Regions from separate parts of the Mesorhizobium sp. M0340 genome, predicted to be linked through region 2. Evidence: predicted binding sites of a transcription regulator. Region 2 holds the regulator's gene; each other region holds the start of a gene.

What was found. Region 2 encodes PhoB, which activates phosphate uptake and scavenging genes when phosphate is short. Its sites were predicted from a motif close to TGTCATNNANCTGTCAT; they were not measured.
Region 1: the regulator PhoB is predicted to act here: its motif matches at 1,852-1,868, upstream of NKI79_RS14980 (PhoX family protein).
Region 3: the regulator PhoB is predicted to act here: its motif matches at 2,473-2,489, upstream of olsB (l-ornithine N(alpha)-acyltransferase).
Region 4: the regulator PhoB is predicted to act here: its motif matches at 2,510-2,526, upstream of NKI79_RS19330 (alkaline phosphatase D family protein).

What each region holds. Positions count from the first base shown of each region.
Region 1 is NZ_JAMYRR010000008.1:240,279-244,753, forward strand. It holds gene NKI79_RS14965 (helix-turn-helix domain-containing protein) at 95-364, opposite strand; gene NKI79_RS14970 (phosphatase PAP2 family protein) at 679-1,380, opposite strand; gene NKI79_RS14975 (hypothetical protein) at 1,395-1,733, opposite strand; gene NKI79_RS14980 (PhoX family protein) at 1,936-3,942, shown strand; gene NKI79_RS14985 (GNAT family N-acetyltransferase) at 4,046-4,475, opposite strand, start outside.
Region 2 is NZ_JAMYRR010000019.1:53,642-58,116, reverse strand. It holds gene NKI79_RS24230 (ROK family protein) at 243-1,487, shown strand; gene phoB (phosphate regulon transcriptional regulator PhoB) at 1,497-2,186, opposite strand; gene phoU (phosphate signaling complex protein PhoU) at 2,203-2,910, opposite strand; gene pstB (phosphate ABC transporter ATP-binding protein PstB) at 2,943-3,746, opposite strand; gene pstA (phosphate ABC transporter permease PstA) at 3,743-4,475, opposite strand, start outside.
Region 3 is NZ_JAMYRR010000002.1:79,493-83,967, reverse strand. It holds gene acuI (acrylyl-CoA reductase (NADPH)) at 1-31, shown strand, start outside; gene NKI79_RS03085 (hybrid sensor histidine kinase/response regulator) at 115-2,403, shown strand; gene olsB (l-ornithine N(alpha)-acyltransferase) at 2,553-3,428, shown strand; gene grpE (nucleotide exchange factor GrpE) at 3,535-4,170, opposite strand; gene NKI79_RS03070 (hypothetical protein) at 4,411-4,475, shown strand, end outside.
Region 4 is NZ_JAMYRR010000013.1:68,586-73,060, reverse strand. It holds gene typA (translational GTPase TypA) at 1-346, opposite strand, end outside; gene NKI79_RS19335 (hypothetical protein) at 545-826, shown strand; gene NKI79_RS19330 (alkaline phosphatase D family protein) at 863-2,437, opposite strand; gene NKI79_RS19325 (MFS transporter) at 2,585-3,868, opposite strand; gene NKI79_RS19320 (TetR/AcrR family transcriptional regulator) at 3,951-4,475, shown strand, end outside.

The DNA of each region.
Region 1 (4,475 bases), on a different contig from region 2:
TCCAAATAGGCGCACAGATACGCCCCAACACTTTTGACCCGCGCATCGGACTATCCGAAAATCGAATTTGATTTTCGGCGATGCGGCAGTAGCGTCAGCCTTGCGGGTTCTGCGGCGTGACAGGCTTGAGGCGAACGCCCCTGCCGCCACGCTCGCTCGCCTGGTTCTCGCCGATCAGCTCGACCCCGGCCTCTTCAAGGGCCTGGATGACCTTCATCAGCGTATCGACCACGCCCCGGACCACGCCGTCGCTCGCTTCCATGCGCTGAATGGTTGGAAGCGAAACCCCGGCGCGCTCGGCGAGGGTCTTCTGATCGATGCCGGCCAGCGCCCTCGCGGCACGCATCTGCGCGGCAGTGATCATCGGTCAAAACCCCGTCTGAGTTCTGCAGTATCACGTATAATACCTTCATAATGATGGGTCAAACATCATTTTGCATATGTGAAACATGCAACAGTCTTTGCCAGCCGGTGCGCTGGCATGCTACAAACCTCGACATCGTTAGGCGGGACATCCATTGCGGTACCGATTTCACAGGTACGACCTTAAAAAGGATGAGCAGGTGAAGACATTCAAAGCGTTGGCGACCTCGACAGTCTTGCTGTCGATGGTTTTCCTGCTGGCAGGCTGCGGACATGGCCTGATCAACAGGCTGATTTGAAGTAGTCCGGCCGACGTCAGGTGCCGTCGGCCCGCCCTAGCCATCGCTGCAGCAATCGTGCCGCCAGCCAGCACAGCATCGCCCAGGCAAAGCCGGCGCACCAGCCGGCCAGCACGTCGGACGGCCAGTGGACGCCGAGATAGATGCGGCTGATGCCGACGACCACCGTCGTCAGCACCGCCAGCACGAGTACATAGATCTTCGTTGTGAGCCCGGGCAAAAACCGTGCCGCCATGCTGCCCAGCGTCAAATACGTCACCGCCGACAGCATGGCGTGGCCGCTCGGAAACGAAAGCGATGCCACATCGGCGAGATGCGAGACCAGATCGGGGCGCGGCCGGTCGATATCGAATTTCAGCACGCTTGACAGGAGCTGGCCGCCCGCCACCGCGACGAACATGAGAAGCGCCGCGCCTGGCCTGCGGATAAGGAGCAGATAGACGATCATTGCTGCCGTGATCAGCACCAGCACGCTGGCGCTGCCAAGACTGGTGACGTCGCGCATCGCTCCTTCCAGCCACGCCGGTCCGATCGGATTGTCGGGCTGGCCGGCCTTGCGGAAGGCAAGCAGGATTTCGGTGTCGAAGGCATGCGGCGTGGTCGCCCGCGCCAGCTCCATCAGTTCTTCGAACCCCCACAGCCCGCCGGCAATGACCAGCCCGGCCAGCAGAACCGGGAACTCCAGCCAGTTGCGCAGTCTGCTTGCAATCTTCTTCATCGGCCCGATCGCAGCTACAGCCTTTGCAGATAGGGCCCGAGCGTGATCAGCGCCACAGCTGCGATGGCAAGCACAATGCCGGTTGCCTGCAAGGCATTGACGCGCTCGCCGAAGAAGACCAGCGCCACCACATTCACCGACACCAGCTGGATCACCGCCGACAGGCTGAACGACACCGACATGCCGAATTCACGGATCAGCCTCAGCATGATCAGATTGCCCAGCGAATAGAGCGCCAACGTCAGCACGATCTTGCCGAGGCTCGGCGCCAGCCCCCACTGTTTTGCGGCCATCGCCGCCAGCAGGAAGATCACGGTCGAAACGCAGAGCTGCCCAAGTCCCCAGAAACTCACTTTTGTTCCTCCCGATGCGGTCCCTACGCGCCTGCCGCAGCTCTTGTTTCCGAAGCGCCGGTCGCGGTCAAGCGGGACTGATGTTGGATACGAAATCGCAGGTGGCAATTAGCCGGCATGTCATCAAACTGTGACCTGCCGGTAATACCGGATTGGCCAGACAACACGCTCCAGCAATCCATCCAGCCAGAGGCAGGCCCCCATGACCGAACAGCGCTCGACCGAACATCGCACCCCTGACGCCCATTTCCGCACCAGTCTGCTCGAGGAAAACGATGGGCCAGGAGTCAATCCCACCGACAACCGCACCATGGGTGAGATCATCGCCGCGCGGTTCTCGCGCCGCGGCTTCCTCAAGGGCTCGCTTGCCGTCTCGGCCATAGCCGCTACCGTCAGCCCGCTGGCGCTGATCACCGCCGACAACGCCCGCGCCGCCGAAGGATCCGCCTTCGCTTTCGACGAGCTCGAGGCCGGCATCGACGACAAGCATCACGTCGCACCTGGCTATGACGCCGACGTGCTGCTGCGCTGGGGCGATCCGCTGTTCGCCGATTCGCCGGAATTCGATCCGACAAAACAGTCGGCGGAAGCCCAGGCCAGACAATTCGGCTACAACAACGACTATGTCGGTTATATCCCGATCGGCGGCTCGGCCGAGCATGGCCTGCTGGTCGTCAACCACGAATACACCAATCCGCATCTGATGTTCCCGGGCCTCGTCACCATCGTCGATGGCAAAGCCAAGCAGGCGCCCCTCAGCAAGGAGCAAGTCGATGTCGAGATGGCCGCGCATGGCGGCACCATTGTCGAGATCCGCAAAGAAGCCGGCAAATGGCAGGTCGTGCGCGACGGCAAGCTCAACCGCCGCATCACCTCCAACACCGAGATGGCACTGTCGGGTCCCGTCGCCGGCCACGACCGCGTCAAGACCAGCGCCGACCCGAGCGGCACGAAGGTCATCGGCACCCTCAACAACTGCGCCGGCGGCGTCACGCCGTGGGGCACCTATGTCATGGCCGAGGAGAACATCCACGGCTATTTCTCGGGCGAGCTGCCGCAGAGCCATAACGAGGCGGCCAACTACAAGCGCCTCGGCATTCCCGAAGGCGCCTATGAATGGGCGGCGCATCACGACCGTTTCGATATAGGCAAGGAGCCGAACGAGCCGAACCGCTTCGGCTGGATCGTCGAGGTCGACGTCCAGGATCCGACGTCGGTGCCGAGGAAGCGCACCGCTATGGGCCGCTTCAAGCATGAGGGCGCAGAATCGATCGTCGCCAAGGATGGCCGTGTCGTCTTCTACCTCGGCGACGACGAGCGCTTCGACTATGTCTATAAGTTCGTCACCACAGGCAAGTTCAATCCGGACGATCGCGCCGCCAACATGAACTTGCTCGACGACGGCACCTTGCATGTCGCCAAGTTCGCCGAGGACGGTTCAATCGAATGGCTGCCGATCGTCTTCGGCCAAGGGCCGCTGACGGCGGAGAACGGCTTTGCCAGCCAGGCCGACGTGCTGATCGAGACGCGCCGCGCCGCCGACCTGCTCGGCGCCACGAAGATGGACCGTCCGGAAGACATCCAGCCCAATGCCGCCAATGGCAAAGTCTATGTCATGCTGACCAACAATTCGAAGCGCAAGGCCGATCAGGTCGACGCCGCCAACCCGCGCGCCGAAAATGCCTTTGGCCACATCATCGAGATCGTCGAGGACGGCGGTGATTTTGCCGCCACCAAGGGCAAGTGGGAAATCCTGCTGAAATGCGGCGATCCCGCCGTGGCCGAAATCGGCGCCACCTTCTCCACCGCAACCACTGCCAATGGCTGGTTCGGCATGCCGGACAATTGCGCGGTCGATTCGGCCGGCCGCCTCTGGGTTGCTACCGACGGCCAGGGCCCGAAGGTCACAGGCCGCACCGACGGCCTGTGGGCGGTCGACACGGAAGGCCCGGCGCGGGCGACCTCAAAGCTGTTCTTCCGTGTGCCGATCGGCGCCGAAATGTGTGGTCCCCTGTTTGCGCCGGACGACCAGACTGCTTTCGTTGCCGTCCAGCATCCAGGCGACGGTGGCGAGGACTGGGAGGCTTTTGGGCGTCCGTCCTATTATGAGGATTTGTCGACCCGCTGGCCTGACTTCAAGCCGGACATGCCGGTGCGCCCGGCGGTCGTTGCCATCACCAGGCAAGGCGGCGGCAAGATCGCGGTCTGAGACGCAGGAAGGCCTTGCATTCTCGAGGAAGGATTTCGGTGATGCGAAATCCTTCCTTTCCTGATATGGGATGCATCCATGCTGCGCATCATGCGCCGACTAATCATTCGGTGCGCTGAACCACGGCCACATTCATTGTGCTTCGCAACCTGAAGCCAATGGACTCGTATAGTCTGATGGCCGTGGCGTTGCTGGCATAGGCGTGGAGATAGGGAACTTCGCCGCGAGCCACTATCCGGTTTGCCACGAACAGGGACAGCAGCTTGCCCAGGCCACCGCCGCGAAATTCCGGATGTGAGCACACCCCGCTGAGTTCGGTATAGCCAGGTTGCTTCATGCGCTCGCCGGCCATTGCCACAAGTCTGCCTTCGATTTTCACGCCCCAAAAATCGCCCAGGCTCAAGGCTTCGAGCGTGAATGGGCCAGGCTTGGTGAGCAATGCCAGGGCGAGCATCTCAGCCGCATCGTCTCGGGTCAGACGTTGCACACGTTGGTCAGACACGGTTTGCAACGGCCGCTCGGCAATCATTTGA
Region 2 (4,475 bases):
CGACCAGCTTGGAAGCTCTAATTTTTTCGAGCCTCGAAAAAATACTGGCCCGATCTCCGGCTGCTGTCAACATCGATTGTGATGGATTTTGATGACTCTGCGAGTTTTTTCGAGCGTCGGAATAAACGATGACAGCGCCACCTGCATCTGACACTATTTGCCGCATCTGACACTATTTGTCGGACATTACCGACGGCTTCCGGTTCATGAGCGGCCGCGGCAACCGGGAGGAAAGCAAAACGATGTCGGTCGGAATCCGCCACGACGATTTGCGCCGGCGCAACCGGGCGATGGTGATCTCGGCGGTGCGCCGGGCCGGCCAGCCATCGCGTACGGAGATCGCAGCCACCACCGGCCTCAGTCATTCAACCATATCGGCGATCTCCTCCGACCTGATACGGGAAGGCATCCTCGCCGAGAGCAAGGCAAGTGAGCCCGTTTCGTTGAAACGCGGTCGTCCGCAGGTCGGCCTCGCCCTCAACCCGGAAGCGGCGGCGGTGCTGACCGTGGTGTTGTCGCTGAATTTCCTGTCGGCCGCCATTATCGACTATGCGGGACAGGTGGTCGCCGAGGAACAGCGCCGGCTGGACACGCTGACCATGCCGCGCGACGAACTGATCCGCGAATGCAGGGCCATCGTCCGGCGCCGGCTTGAGGACCCAGACCTTGACGTCCGCAGTGTCGCCCGCATCGCCCTGGCGATTCAGGGCATTACCGACTCCCCTGCACGCGCCATGCTGTGGTCGCCGATCACGCCGCAGACCGACATCGCCTTTGCCGACATGCTGGAGGACGAATTCGGTATCCCGGCCACGGTGGAGAACGACTGCAATATGATGGCGGTGGCTTTGCGCTGGCGCGATCCGGATCGCTATCGCGACGACTTCATCGCCATCCTGCTTTCGCATGGCATCGGTATGGGGCTTGTGCTGAAGGGCGAACTGTTCACCGGGACGCATTCCTCGGGCGGCGAATTTGGCCACATGATCCATCGTCCGGGCGGAGCGCTCTGCCGTTGCGGGCGGCGCGGCTGCGTCGAAGCCTATGCCGGCAACTATGCCATCTGGCGCAACGCCAGGCAGATGAGCGAAGACAGCGAACCTATCGCCGACGTCAGCGACGCCGACATGCGCGCTCTGGCGGCCCGCGCGCGCGAGAAGGATGGGCCGGAACGCGAGGCCTACCGCAAGGCCGGCGAAGCGCTGGGTTTCGGTCTCGGCTCGCTGTTCGCGCTGATCGATCCAGCACCGGTCGCGATGGTCGGCGCCAGTGCCGCTGCCTTCGATCTGATCGAGCCGGCCTTGCGCAAGGCCATCGCCCAGACCGCCGGTGGCCAGCATTCGGGCTCGATCTCCTTCGACACCGAGCCAAACGAATTGCCGCTGATCCGCGAAGGCTGCGCGATGCGGGCGTTAAGCTTCGTCGACCAGGAGATTTTCGCGCCGGGCGCGCAAATGAGGCCCGGCGTCAGAAGGAACGTCGCCTGACCAGGCGGGTCAATCTTCCCTGATCGCATAGCCGGCGCCGCGGATGGTGCGGATGACATCCGGCATGCGGCCGTTATTGACGGCTTTGCGCAGCCGCCCGACATGCACGTCGACGGTGCGTTCGTCGATATAGATCGTCTCGCCCCAGACATTATCGAGCAACTGGCTACGCGAGAAGACGCGGCCCGGATGCCGCATCATGAACTCGAGCAGCCGGAATTCGGTCGGCCCGAGCCGGATCTCGCTCTTCTTGCGATAAACCCGGTGCGATTCGCGATCGAGCACGATGTCGCCGACCTTCAGCACGCTGGACAGCACTTCCGGCTTGGCGCGCCGCAGCAGCGCCTTGACCCTGGCCATGAATTCCGGTGTCGAAAACGGTTTGACCAGATAGTCGTCGGCGCCGGTCGAAAGACCGCGCACCCGGTCGCTCTCCTCGCCGCGCGCGGTCAGCATGATGATCGGCAGCCGCTCGGTTTCGGGGCGCACGCGCAACCTGCGGCAGAGCTCGATGCCGGAAACCGCCGGTATCATCCAGTCGAGCACCAGAAGGTCGGGCACATTTTCCTGCAAACGGATCTCGGCTTCGTCGCCGCGTGTCACCACCTCGACCTGGTAGCCTTCGGATTCGAGATTGTAGCGGAGCAGCACGCCCAACGGCTCCTCGTCCTCCACCACCATTATGCGTGGTGCGATCATCGGCTGGGCACCCCCATCATGTCACCGGTGCAGGCATTGTCGTTTCGTCCTGCTTCGGACGATTGACCGGCAATTGCTCGCCGGTCAGCACATAGTACGCATTTTCGGCGATGTTGGTGACATGGTCGCCGATCCGCTCGAGATTCTTGGCGCAGAACAGCAGATGCGTGCAAGCGGTGATGTTGCGCGGATCTTCCATCATGTAGGTCAACAGCTCGCGGAACACCGACGTGTATTTGACGTCGATGCGCTCGTCGGCGGCGCGCAGCTTGGCCAACGCGGCCGCATCGCCTGCAGCATATTCCTCGATGACGCCCTGCACCTGGATGAGCACTAGCTGCGCCATCGCATCGATGGAATGCGATAGGTCGCGCGGCGTGACGCTGAGGCCGACCGCGCTCACACGCTTGGCGATGTTCTTGGCAAGGTCGCCGATGCGTTCGAGGTCGCCGGCCATGCGGATCGCTCCGACGACATGGCGCAGATCGTGAGCCATTGGCTGGCGCTTGGCGATCAGGGTGATGGCGCGATCGTCCAGTTCGCGTTGACGCGCATCCATGATGGCGTCGTCGGAGACGACGCGTTGCGCCAGCACGTTGTCGGAATTCAACAGGGCCTTGGTCGCCCCGCCGACCATCGAACCGGCGAGGTCGGCCATGTCGCGGATCAGCTTGCTGATCTGCTCGAGATCCTCGTCGAAAGAAGCGACTGTGTGTTCGCCCATGGTCCTGTCCTCATATGCATGATCGGAACGGCTCAGCCGAAGCGGCCGGTGATGTAGTCCTGCGTGCGCTTCTCGCGGGGCGACGTGAATATCTTCTCGGTCCGGTCGAACTCGACCAGTTCACCCAGATACATGAAGGCGGTCTGGCGCGACACGCGCGCCGCTTGCTGCATGTTGTGGGTGACGATGACGATCGTGTAGTCGGCTTGCAGCTCGTCGATCAGTTCCTCGATCTTGGCCGTCGACAGCGGGTCGAGGGCCGAAGCCGGTTCGTCGAGCAGAATGACTTCCGGCTTCACTGCCACGGTGCGCGCGATGCAGAGCCGCTGCTGCTGGCCACCGGACAGGCTCAACCCGCTGGCGTTTAGCTTGTCCTTGACCTCGCTCCACAGCGCGGCCCGCTTCAACGCTTGCTCGACGCGGCCGTCCATCTCGGACTTGCCGAGATTCTCGTAGAGCCTGACGCCGAATGCTATGTTCTCGTAGATCGACATCGGGAACGGCGTCGGCTTCTGGAACACCATGCCGATCTTTGTCCTGAGGAGGTTGAGATCCTGCGACCGGTCGAGAATGTTCTTGCCGTCGAGCAGCACCTGGCCCTCGGCGGTCTGTTTCGGGTAGAGCTCGTAGATGCGGTTGAAGACGCGCAGCAGCGTCGATTTCCCGCAACCCGAAGGGCCGATGAAGGCTGTGACGCTGCGCTCGGGCAGCGACAGGCTGATGTCCTTCAGCGCCTTGCTCTGGCCGTAGTAGAAGTTGAGGTTCTTGACCTCGATCTTCGTCTTCTCGGTGGCCGTTTCGGTCATCGTCATGTCCGGGGACAACATCTGTGTCATCTGTCCTCTCTGCGTCCGGTAAGGCTGCGGGCGAGGATGCTCAAGCCCAGAACCGTCAGGGTGATTATGAGTGCGCCGGTCCACGCCAATTGCTGCCATTCCTCGTAAGGGCTGAGAGCGAACTGGAAGATGGTCACCGGCAGGCTGGCCATCGGCGCGTTGATATTGCTGCTCCAGAACTGGTTGTTGAGCGCGGTGAAGAGCAGCGGCGCCGTCTCGCCGGAAATGCGTGCTATCGCCAGCAATATGCCGGTGACGATGCCGGACAATGCGGCGCGGTAGGCGACCGAACGGATCACCACCCAGCGTGGCGCGCCGATCGCGGCACCGGCTTCACGCAACGCGTTCGGCACCAGGTTGAGCATGTCTTCAGTGGTGCGCACGACCACCGGAATGACCAGGATGGCAAGCGCCACGGCGCCGGCAATGGCCGAGAAATGTCCCATTGGCCGCACCATCAATTCGTAGACGAACAAGCCGATGATGATCGACGGCGCCGACAACAGGATGTCGTTGATGAAGCGGACGACGGTGGTGATGCGCGAAAAACGTCCATACTCGGCCATGTAGGTTCCCGCCAGCACGCCGATCGGCGTGCCGACGACAACGGCGATGATCGTCATCAGCAGGCTGCCCGCGATGGCATTGAGCAGGCCGCCGGCCTCGCCTGGCGGCGGCGTCATCTCGGTGAAGACCGCGAACGAAAGCCCGGCTGTGCCCTTATAGACC
Region 3 (4,475 bases), on a different contig from region 2:
GATCCGCGGCCGTGTGGTGGTGGACATGTGAGCCCCGGGGAAAAAGAGCGCGACCGCTAAAATTCGAACGATCAATCACAACCTTCGATAAGCTCTGTCTGGCAGGAGTTCCGTATGATTGCGGAACCCGGCATCAGAGCGGCGGAACCAGCCGAACGGGCCGACGGGACGGCCCCCGAGGCGCCAGGACGGCAGCTTGTCGCCGCGCCACCGCTGGCGCCGGAATTGCCCGACGCCAACCGCGAAGGCCTGTCCTTCCTGACGCTGGTCGCCATCGTCGTGCTGGCGGGCCTGTCGCATTTGACCGGAGCGCCGATCTTCATCACCATCGGCCTTTTGGCGACAGCCATGGCCGGGCTCGCCATGCATCTGCGCAACAGGCGCACCGAGCGCCGCGCAGTGGCCCTGCTCGATGCCACCACCGCCCGCAGCCGCGCCGAAATCGAGACGCTGGCCGACCGCATGTGGGAGATGCAGGAGAGCGAGGAGCGCTTTCGCGGTCTGATCGATGCACTCGGCGATCTCGTCGTCCACCGCGACCGCGACGGCCACATCGTCTACGCCAACAAGGTTTTCGCCGACCTTGTCGAAACCGACCAGCGCGAGCTGGCCGGCAAGACCCTGGCCGAACTAGGCATCGATGTCGGAATCGTCCCCGACGCCGCCTTTTCCGACCATGAATGCCTGAGTTCCACCGACGTCGCCATTCGCACGCCGGACGGTCCACGCTGGTTCTCTTGGATCGAGCTGTCGGTGCGCGACAAGGACAGCGGCGCCGTTTCGCATCGCGCCATCGCCCGCGACATCACCGCCCGCAAGCGCGCCGAATCCTCGCTGATCACCGCCCGCGAGCGGGCCGAATATGCGAGCCAGGCCAAATCGCGTTTCCTCGCCACCGTCAGCCACGAGATCCGCACGCCGATGAACGGCATCATGGGCATGGCCCGGCTTCTCGCCGACACCAGCCTTTCGCCCGAGCAGCGGACCTATGTCGGCGCCATCTCGACCTCGGCCAGCGCGCTGCTGGCGCTAATCGAGGACCTGCTCGACTACTCCAAGATCGAGGCCGGCCGCTTCGATCCCGAACCGCAGCCGATGTCGGTGCGTGAGATCGCCGACAATGTCGTCGAGCTTTTGGCGGCGCGGGCTTTTGCCAAGGATATCGGCCTCGGCTGTCATGTCGAACCCGACGTGCCGCAGCTGATCACCGCCGACCCCGGCAGGGTCAGGCAGGTGCTGCTCAACCTCATCGGCAACGCCGTCAAGTTCACCGACAGCGGCGGCGTCCTGGCAAGCATCGCCCGCGTCCGCACCGAAACCACCGACCGCATCCGCTTCACCATCACCGACACCGGCCCCGGTCTGCGCGAGGAGGACATGGAGCGCATCTTCGAGGACTTTGAACAGGCTGACGGCACCTCGACCCGTGCGCATGGCGGTGCCGGCCTCGGTCTTGCCATTTCCAAGCGCCTGGTGACCGCCATGGGCGGCACCATCTCTGTTTCGAGCCGCCTTGGCCAGGGATCTGAATTCGTCTTCGAGATTCCCGCTATTTCCGCCGTCGAGGCGCCGCAGATCCGCGAGAACCCGCTGTCGGGCCGGCATGCGGTGATCGTGTCGAAGAACCCGGTCGAGGCCGAAGCCATCGCCCGCACCATTCGCGCCAATGGCGGCACGGTCGATCTGGCCACCGCCGCCGCCCAGGCGACCGCTTTCGCCGAGGGCTGTGACGTGCTGCTGATCGATGCTGCCATGGAGCAAAGCGACGGCAGGCTGCTCAGGCGCCTGCGCCAGAGCGGATTTGCCGAGTGCGAGGCAGTGACGCTGATCGCGCCGACCGACCGCGGCATGCTTGGCGAGTTCCGTGCCAATGGTTACGCCACCTTCCTGGCGAGGCCGGTGCGCGGCGAGACACTGCTGCGCGTGCTTTTGACCAGCCATGCACCGGTCATCGCCGAGCCGCAACTGCAAAGGCGCGGCGCGCAGGCCGGGCATGCCATTGGCGCCCGCCAGCAGGGCCTGTCGGTGCTGATCGCCGAGGACAACGACATCAATGCCATGCTGGCCCGCGCCACGCTGCTGAAGGCCGGGCATCGCGTGAAAGTGGTCGGCAACGGCAAGGCCGCGGTCGAGGCGGTTATCAGCACCGGCCACAAGCACCGCTACGACGTGGTGCTGATGGACTTGCACATGCCTGTCATGGACGGCCTGGACGCCATCGCCGCCATCCGCCGCCATGAGGAGGAGACCGCGGTGCCGCCGGTGCCGATCATGGTGCTGTCGGCCGACAGCCAGGAAAAGACCCGCCATGCCGTGCTCGCTCACGGTGCCAGCGGCTTCGTCACCAAGCCGCTCGACCCCGATGCCCTGGTTCATGCCGTCGAGGGGCAAGTGGCCGCCTGAGGCACAACATAGACGGTTGATAGATTACCCAGCCGACGAAGTATTGCCCGCAGAGCCGTATCACGGTACTGTCACAATCCTGTTGCACCTACACCGTATCCCCGTGCCAAGAGGGATGGCTCGAAGGAGAATCACTCGTGCATACAGTCATGCCGGAATGTGATGCTCGGCCGAACGCCAGCGGGCCTTTGCTCGTCGGCCGGAACGCCGATGCCGTCATAAAAGGCGCATCGCTCGGCCGCATCGGCAATCTCGAAGTGCGGCTCGCCCGCAACGAGGCCGAGATCGCTGCCGCGCAGGAAGTGCGCTACCGGGTGTTCTACGACGAGCTTGGTGCCAGGAAGGACCTGTTCCAGATGCAGGACCGCCGCGATGCCGATCGCTTCGATCCCCTCTGCGATCATCTGCTTGTGTTCGATACTTCGCTTTCCGGCCCCGAGCATCGCCGCATCGTCGGCACCTACCGCCTGCTGCGGCAGGAGATTGCCGCGGCGGCCGGCGGCTTCTATTCCGAAGGCGAATTCGAGCTGACCAAGCTGATCGCGCGGCATCCCGGCCAGCGTTTCCTCGAGCTCGGCCGCTCCTGTGTTCTGCCGGAATACCGCTCGAAGCGCACTATCGAGGCGCTGTGGCAAGGCATCTGGGCCTATATCAACCATTACGGCATCGGCGTGATGACCGGCTGCGCGTCGTTCCACGGCACCGTGCCGGCGGCACATGCCGAGGCGTTGACCTATCTTGCCCACCACTGCCGGACGAATTCATCCTGGGATGTGCGCGCCGTCGCCGGGCGCTATTGTTCCATGGACCTGATGCCGATCGAGGCCGTCAACACCAAGGCGGCGATCGCCGCGATGCCGCCGCTGGTCAAAGGCTATCTGCGCGTCGGCGCGCGCATCGGCGACGGCTGCGTCATCGACCGTGATTTCTCGACGGTCGACGTGTTCGTGGTGATGCCGGTCAAGGAGATCGGTGCCCGCTACGTCAATTATTATGGCGGAGAAGCGCAGCGGTTTGCTGCCTGAGTAGGGGAGAAGGGAACGGCCGGAGTAGGCAAGTGCTCTGCTCTATTTTACCCGACGTAGCGGTATTCCCTACTCCCGTACTGCCCTATTCCCCTACTCCCCCAACTTACGCATCTTTCTCGGCCTGCTCGTTCACCGGCCCCGGCTCCACCGGCGCTTCGCTCGCCACATGCTTGGGGCCGCCCTTGGCGACGCCGACCATGGCCGGCCGCAGCACACGCTCGCCGATCGAATAGCCGGGCTGCACGACCTGCACGACTGTGTTGGCCGGTACGTCGGGATTGGGCACCTCGAACATCGCCTGGTGGAAATTCGGATCGAATTTCTCGCCCTCCGGCTCAAGCTTCTTCACGCCGTGACGTTCAAGCGCCGACAGCATGGCGCGCTCGGTGATCTCGACGCCGTCGATCAGCGCCTTGAAACCGGCATCGCCCGAAGCCTTGGCCTCCTCCGGGATGGCATCCAGGGCACGGCGCAGATTGTCTGACACCGAAAGCATGTCGCGGGCAAAGTTGGCAACCGCATAGGCGCGCGCATCGTGCACGTCGCGGGCGGTGCGGCGGCGCAAATTCTCCATGTCGGCCGCGACGCGCAGCGCGCGATCCTTCAGCTCTTCGTTTTCCTTCAGAAGCCGCACAAGCGCTTCATAGTCGCTGTCGACGCCGCCTTCCCTTGGCTCCGCGGCAGCCTCGGTCTTCTCGGCTTCATCGGGCGCGCGTTCGTCTTTTGCCTGGTCGCTCATCGCCGTTTCCCGTCATTTTCGAATGGTGTGGATTTGCGCCCGATATCGAGGTTTGGCGGCCAAAAATCAAGGGGCAAGCGATACTGCAGCCGCTGGCCACGGCTTGAGGGCGAACAGCAGAGACTTTTCGATTTTAATTCAAACTTTACCGTATCCGACGGCTTTGCTTGCCAGGCTACTACAATGCGGGAACCATTCCTCCTGTGGAAGAGTTTCGAAGCCGACACAGGATTTTGGAAGATGTCCCGCACCAATGGCGAAAAGCGCGACGGGCTCGCCCTCGATATCCGGCGCCAGCTCGGCAA
Region 4 (4,475 bases), on a different contig from region 2:
TGAGCGCCTTGCCCACGACGAATTTGGTCTGCGGCATCGGGCCCTCGGCGGCGTCGACCAGCACGATGGCCGAATCCACCATCGACAGGATGCGCTCGACCTCGCCGCCGAAATCGGCGTGGCCGGGCGTGTCGACGATGTTGATGCGGGTATCCTTCCAGTCGACCGAGGTCGCCTTGGCCAGGATGGTGATGCCGCGTTCCTTTTCAAGATCGTTTGAATCCATGGCGCGCTCGGCGACGCGCTGGTTGTCGCGGAACGAGCCGGACTGTTTCAGGAGCTGGTCGACGAGGGTGGTTTTTCCATGGTCGACGTGCGCGATGATCGCGATATTGCGGATTTTCATGTTTCGGTCTCGGGAGCGTTGCAGGCAGCAGGCCAAAAGGCGCTGCCTCTTTCGGTTGGGCGGCTCATACAGGGTTTTTCGCATTTGCGAAAGAGGAGGCGAGCCACCAAATAAAGTCACCAAATCTTAAATGTCTTGGTGTGAAGTGGAATTATTAACCAAGGCGGAACCTTTCGTGGTCCGGACAGTTCGAATTTCATGATCGAGACAGGCATCAAACTCCGGCCGATTTTGGCATGTACCGCGCTCGCCGTCCTCCTCGCGGCAAGCGCGGCGCAATCGGCCGCGCCGTCCAAGGAGACGCGGTCTGCTCTGCCGTCCGACAAGCGCTCGGCAGAGCAGCTTTTTGCCGATGCTCCGGACGGAGTCGACCCGGTGGTGACCGGACCGGTCAGCACCGCCTTCAAACAAAGGCAAAAAAACGCCGGATGCGACAGCGCCGTCTGGCCCAATATTCCCGTCGTCTGCTATCCCGATTGATGCACATCCACCTTCGGGGTGGTCCTAAAGGCAATCTCACGCCGACCGCACCGGATCGAGCGTGACCTTGTAGAGTTCGCTGTCGTCGCGATCCATCAGCCGCACCGTCAACTGCTCGGTGGCTCCATCGATGTCGACGAGCCCGAAGAACTGCAGGCCGGCCGACGGCGGCAGGTTCTGACCCTGTTCGGCGGTCGGTGCCTTGATGAACCTCAGCTCCGGGCCGAAAGTCATGTCGAAAGCATTCGGTCCGAACGTGCCGGCGTGGATCGGACCCGAAACGAATTCCCAGAACGGATTGAAGTCCTGGAACTGCGCCTTGTCCGGATTGTAATAATGCGCGGCTGTGTAATGCACGTCTGCGGTTAGCCAGACGGTATTGCTGATCCCCGCGTTCTTTATATAGCGAAGGAGGTCGGCAATTTCCAGCTCGCGCCCCTTGGCCGCGCCATTGTCGCCATTGCTGATTGCCTCGGCCCCGACCTTCATGGTGCCGTCGTTCCAGACGACGAGGCCGAGCGGCATGTCGGCGGCGATGATTTTCCAGGTTGCATTGGAATTCGCCAGCTCGCGCTTCAGCCATTTCGTCTGTTGTTCGCCGAGGATGCGTGATTGCGGCGTCATCGTCTCCTGCATATTCGGACCGTTGGGGCCGCGATAGGAACGCATGTCGAGGAAGAACACATCGAGCAGCGGCCCATAGGCGATTTTGCGGTAGACACGGCCGGGCTCAGACGGCTCGTAGCGGATCGTCGTCATTTCGTGAAAGGCGCGCGCCGCGCGTGCCGTCAGTACATGGATGGATTTTTCGGTGTAGCGGTCGTCGGCGCTCAGATCCTTCGAATCCGACCAGTTGTTCACCACCTCGTGGTCGTCCCACTGGTAGAACGTCGGGCAGATGGCGTTCAGCGCCAGCACGTTCCTGTCCATCAAATTGTATTTCCACTGACCCCGGTATTCATCCAGCGTCTCGGCAACCTTGCGTTTTTCGTCGATCAGCACGGTGTTCTTCCACTTGCCGCCGCCGGGCAGGTCGACCTCGTCCTTCATCGCGCCGTCGGCATAGATCGTATCGCCCGAATGCAGGAAGAAGTCCGGCGTGTGCTTGGCGATCGTGGCGTAGGTCTTCATGCCGGTGTCGTCGATGCCCCAGCCCTGGCCGGCGGTGTCGCCCGACCAAGCGAAACGAATGTCGCGCTTCGAGGCAGGTGCCGTGCGGAAGCGGCCGACGATCGGCTCGGAAACGGCGTTGATATCGGAAAGATCGGCCGCGACCATGCGGTAGAAGATGTCCTGGTCGGAGGCGAGATCGGTAAGCAGCCGCTTCACCGTATAGTCGCTGGCCGGCGAGCTATCGAGCGGCGCCAGGCGGACGGCATTGGCGAAGCTCTCCGTCGACGACACTTCGAACATGACGCGCGACGGCCGGTCCGTGCGCGCCCAGACCATGCCGCTGGTCGCGTCGACGTCGCCGGATTGGATCCCGTGGGTAAAGGCCGGGCGCTGATTGGCGCGCGAGTAATAGGGAAGCGCGAGGCCCGACGCGCCGACCAGGCCAACGGCGCTGGCCGACGTGACGAAAGCGCGCCGCGTCATCGAAATCTTGTTCATGGCTGTCTCCTGGATGGCGTTGAACGTCGCCGCCAAGCTCCAGCTTCAATGTTTCAGGCACATTTCGAAACGATGAAGGTTTGATAACAGTGAACAGGCGGGCGATCTCCCCCTCAACGGGGGAGATTAGCACTCAACTGTCGCACCCTAAGCCGCCTGCGGTTCCGGCTCGAAGGCCGGGCGGCTGGTGTTGATCAGCAGTGAGATGCAGGCGGCGGCTATTGCCGTCATACCGGCGATCAGGAAGGCAAGCTCGTAATTGCCTTGCAGCTCGCGCATGGTGCCGCCGAAGAAGGCCGCTGTCGCGGCGCCAACCTGATGGCCGGCGACGATCCAACCGAAGACGATCGGTCCGCTGCGGTCGCCGAACGCCTCGTTGGAAAGCCTCAGCGTCGGCGGCACCGTGGCGATCCAGTCCAGTCCGTAAAACACGGCGAAGATGATCAGGCTGGTTGCCGAAAAGCCGGAATAGGGCAGATAGATCAACGACAGGCCGCGGATGCCGTAATAGACGCCGAGCAGCTTGCGCGGATCGAAACGGTCGGTGAGCCAGCCCGATAGCGTCGTGCCGATCAGGTCGAAAATGCCCATCATCGACAGCAGGCCGGCGGCTTGCACTTCGCCTATGCCCATGTCGCCGCAAAAGGCGATCAGGTGCGTGCCGACCAGCCCGTTGGTGGTGAAGCCGCAGACGAAGAAAGTAGCGAACAGATACCAGAACACGCGCGTGCCGGCGGCGCGGCGCAGCGTGCTCAGCGTATGCGAAAGGAAATTGCCTTGCGCGGCCGGCGGCGCCGGCGGCACGTCGTCGGCTTCGGCGCCATAGCGGACCATGCCGATCGAGGCCGGGCGCTCCGGCACCAGCATATAGACCAGCGGCACCAGGCAGGCGGTGGCCACGGCAATGGCGATGGCGACCGGCTTCCAGCCGCCTGACTGGGCGAGCGAGGCGAGCAGCGGCAGGAAGACCAGCAGCCCGGTGGCGCTGGACGCCGACATCAGTCCCATCACCAGGCCGCGATTGGTCTTGAACCAGCGGTTGACGATGGTTGCGCCGAGCACGGTGGCGACGGCGCCCGAGCTGACGCCGGAAAACACGCCCCAGGTGAGGAGCAGATGCCACGGCTTGGTCATCAACAGGCTGAGCGCGGTCGATCCCGACATCAAAAGCAGCGCGGCAAGCAAGGTGCGGCGCAGCCCGATCCGCTCCATCAGCGCCGCGGCAAACGGCCCGGTCAGGCCATAGAGGAAGATGCCAGTGGCAGCGGCCAGCGAGACGACGTCGCGCCGCCAGCCGAAACTGTTCTCCAGCGGCAGCATCATGACTGCCGGCGCCGAACGCAGGCCCGCTGCGATCAGCAGGCAAAGGAAGATGACGGCGACCACGACGAAAGCGTAGCGCTGGCCAAACGGGCGGGATTGAGCTATCATGTTACTGACCGGTACGTTGCAGGAGCGCGAAACATACGTACCGACCGGTAACATTGTCAACCAGCTAATCGGTACACCAGACATGAAAAGCATTGAACCAACGATCAAGGCGAATGACGCACCGCCGCCTCGCGCCGCCGAACGGATTCTCCAGGTGGCGCGCGACCTGTTTTACCGGCAAGGCATCAGGGCGATCGGCGTCGACGAGATCGTGCGGCGTGCCGGCGTCACCAAGCCCAGCCTCTACCGCAGCTTTCCGTCCAAGGATGAGTTGGCCGCATCCTATCTCCGGCACTATGACCTCGAATTTTGGGAGCGCTTCGACGAGGCGGTGAATGCCCATCCCGGCGATCCGCGCGCGCAGATCCTCGCCTTCCTGACGCGTGTCGGCAAGCGTACGCAAAGGCCCGATTATCGCGGCTGCGGCATGACCAATGCCGCGGTCGAATATCCCGAACATGGCCATCCAGCCCGCGTCGTGAGCGAAGCCAACAAGCGGGAATTGCGCCGGCGCCTGCGTGCCATGGCGGCAGAGATGGGCGCCGGCGACGCCGACACGCTGGGCGACGGGCTGCTGCTCCTGATCGAGGGCGCCTATATCAGCGGC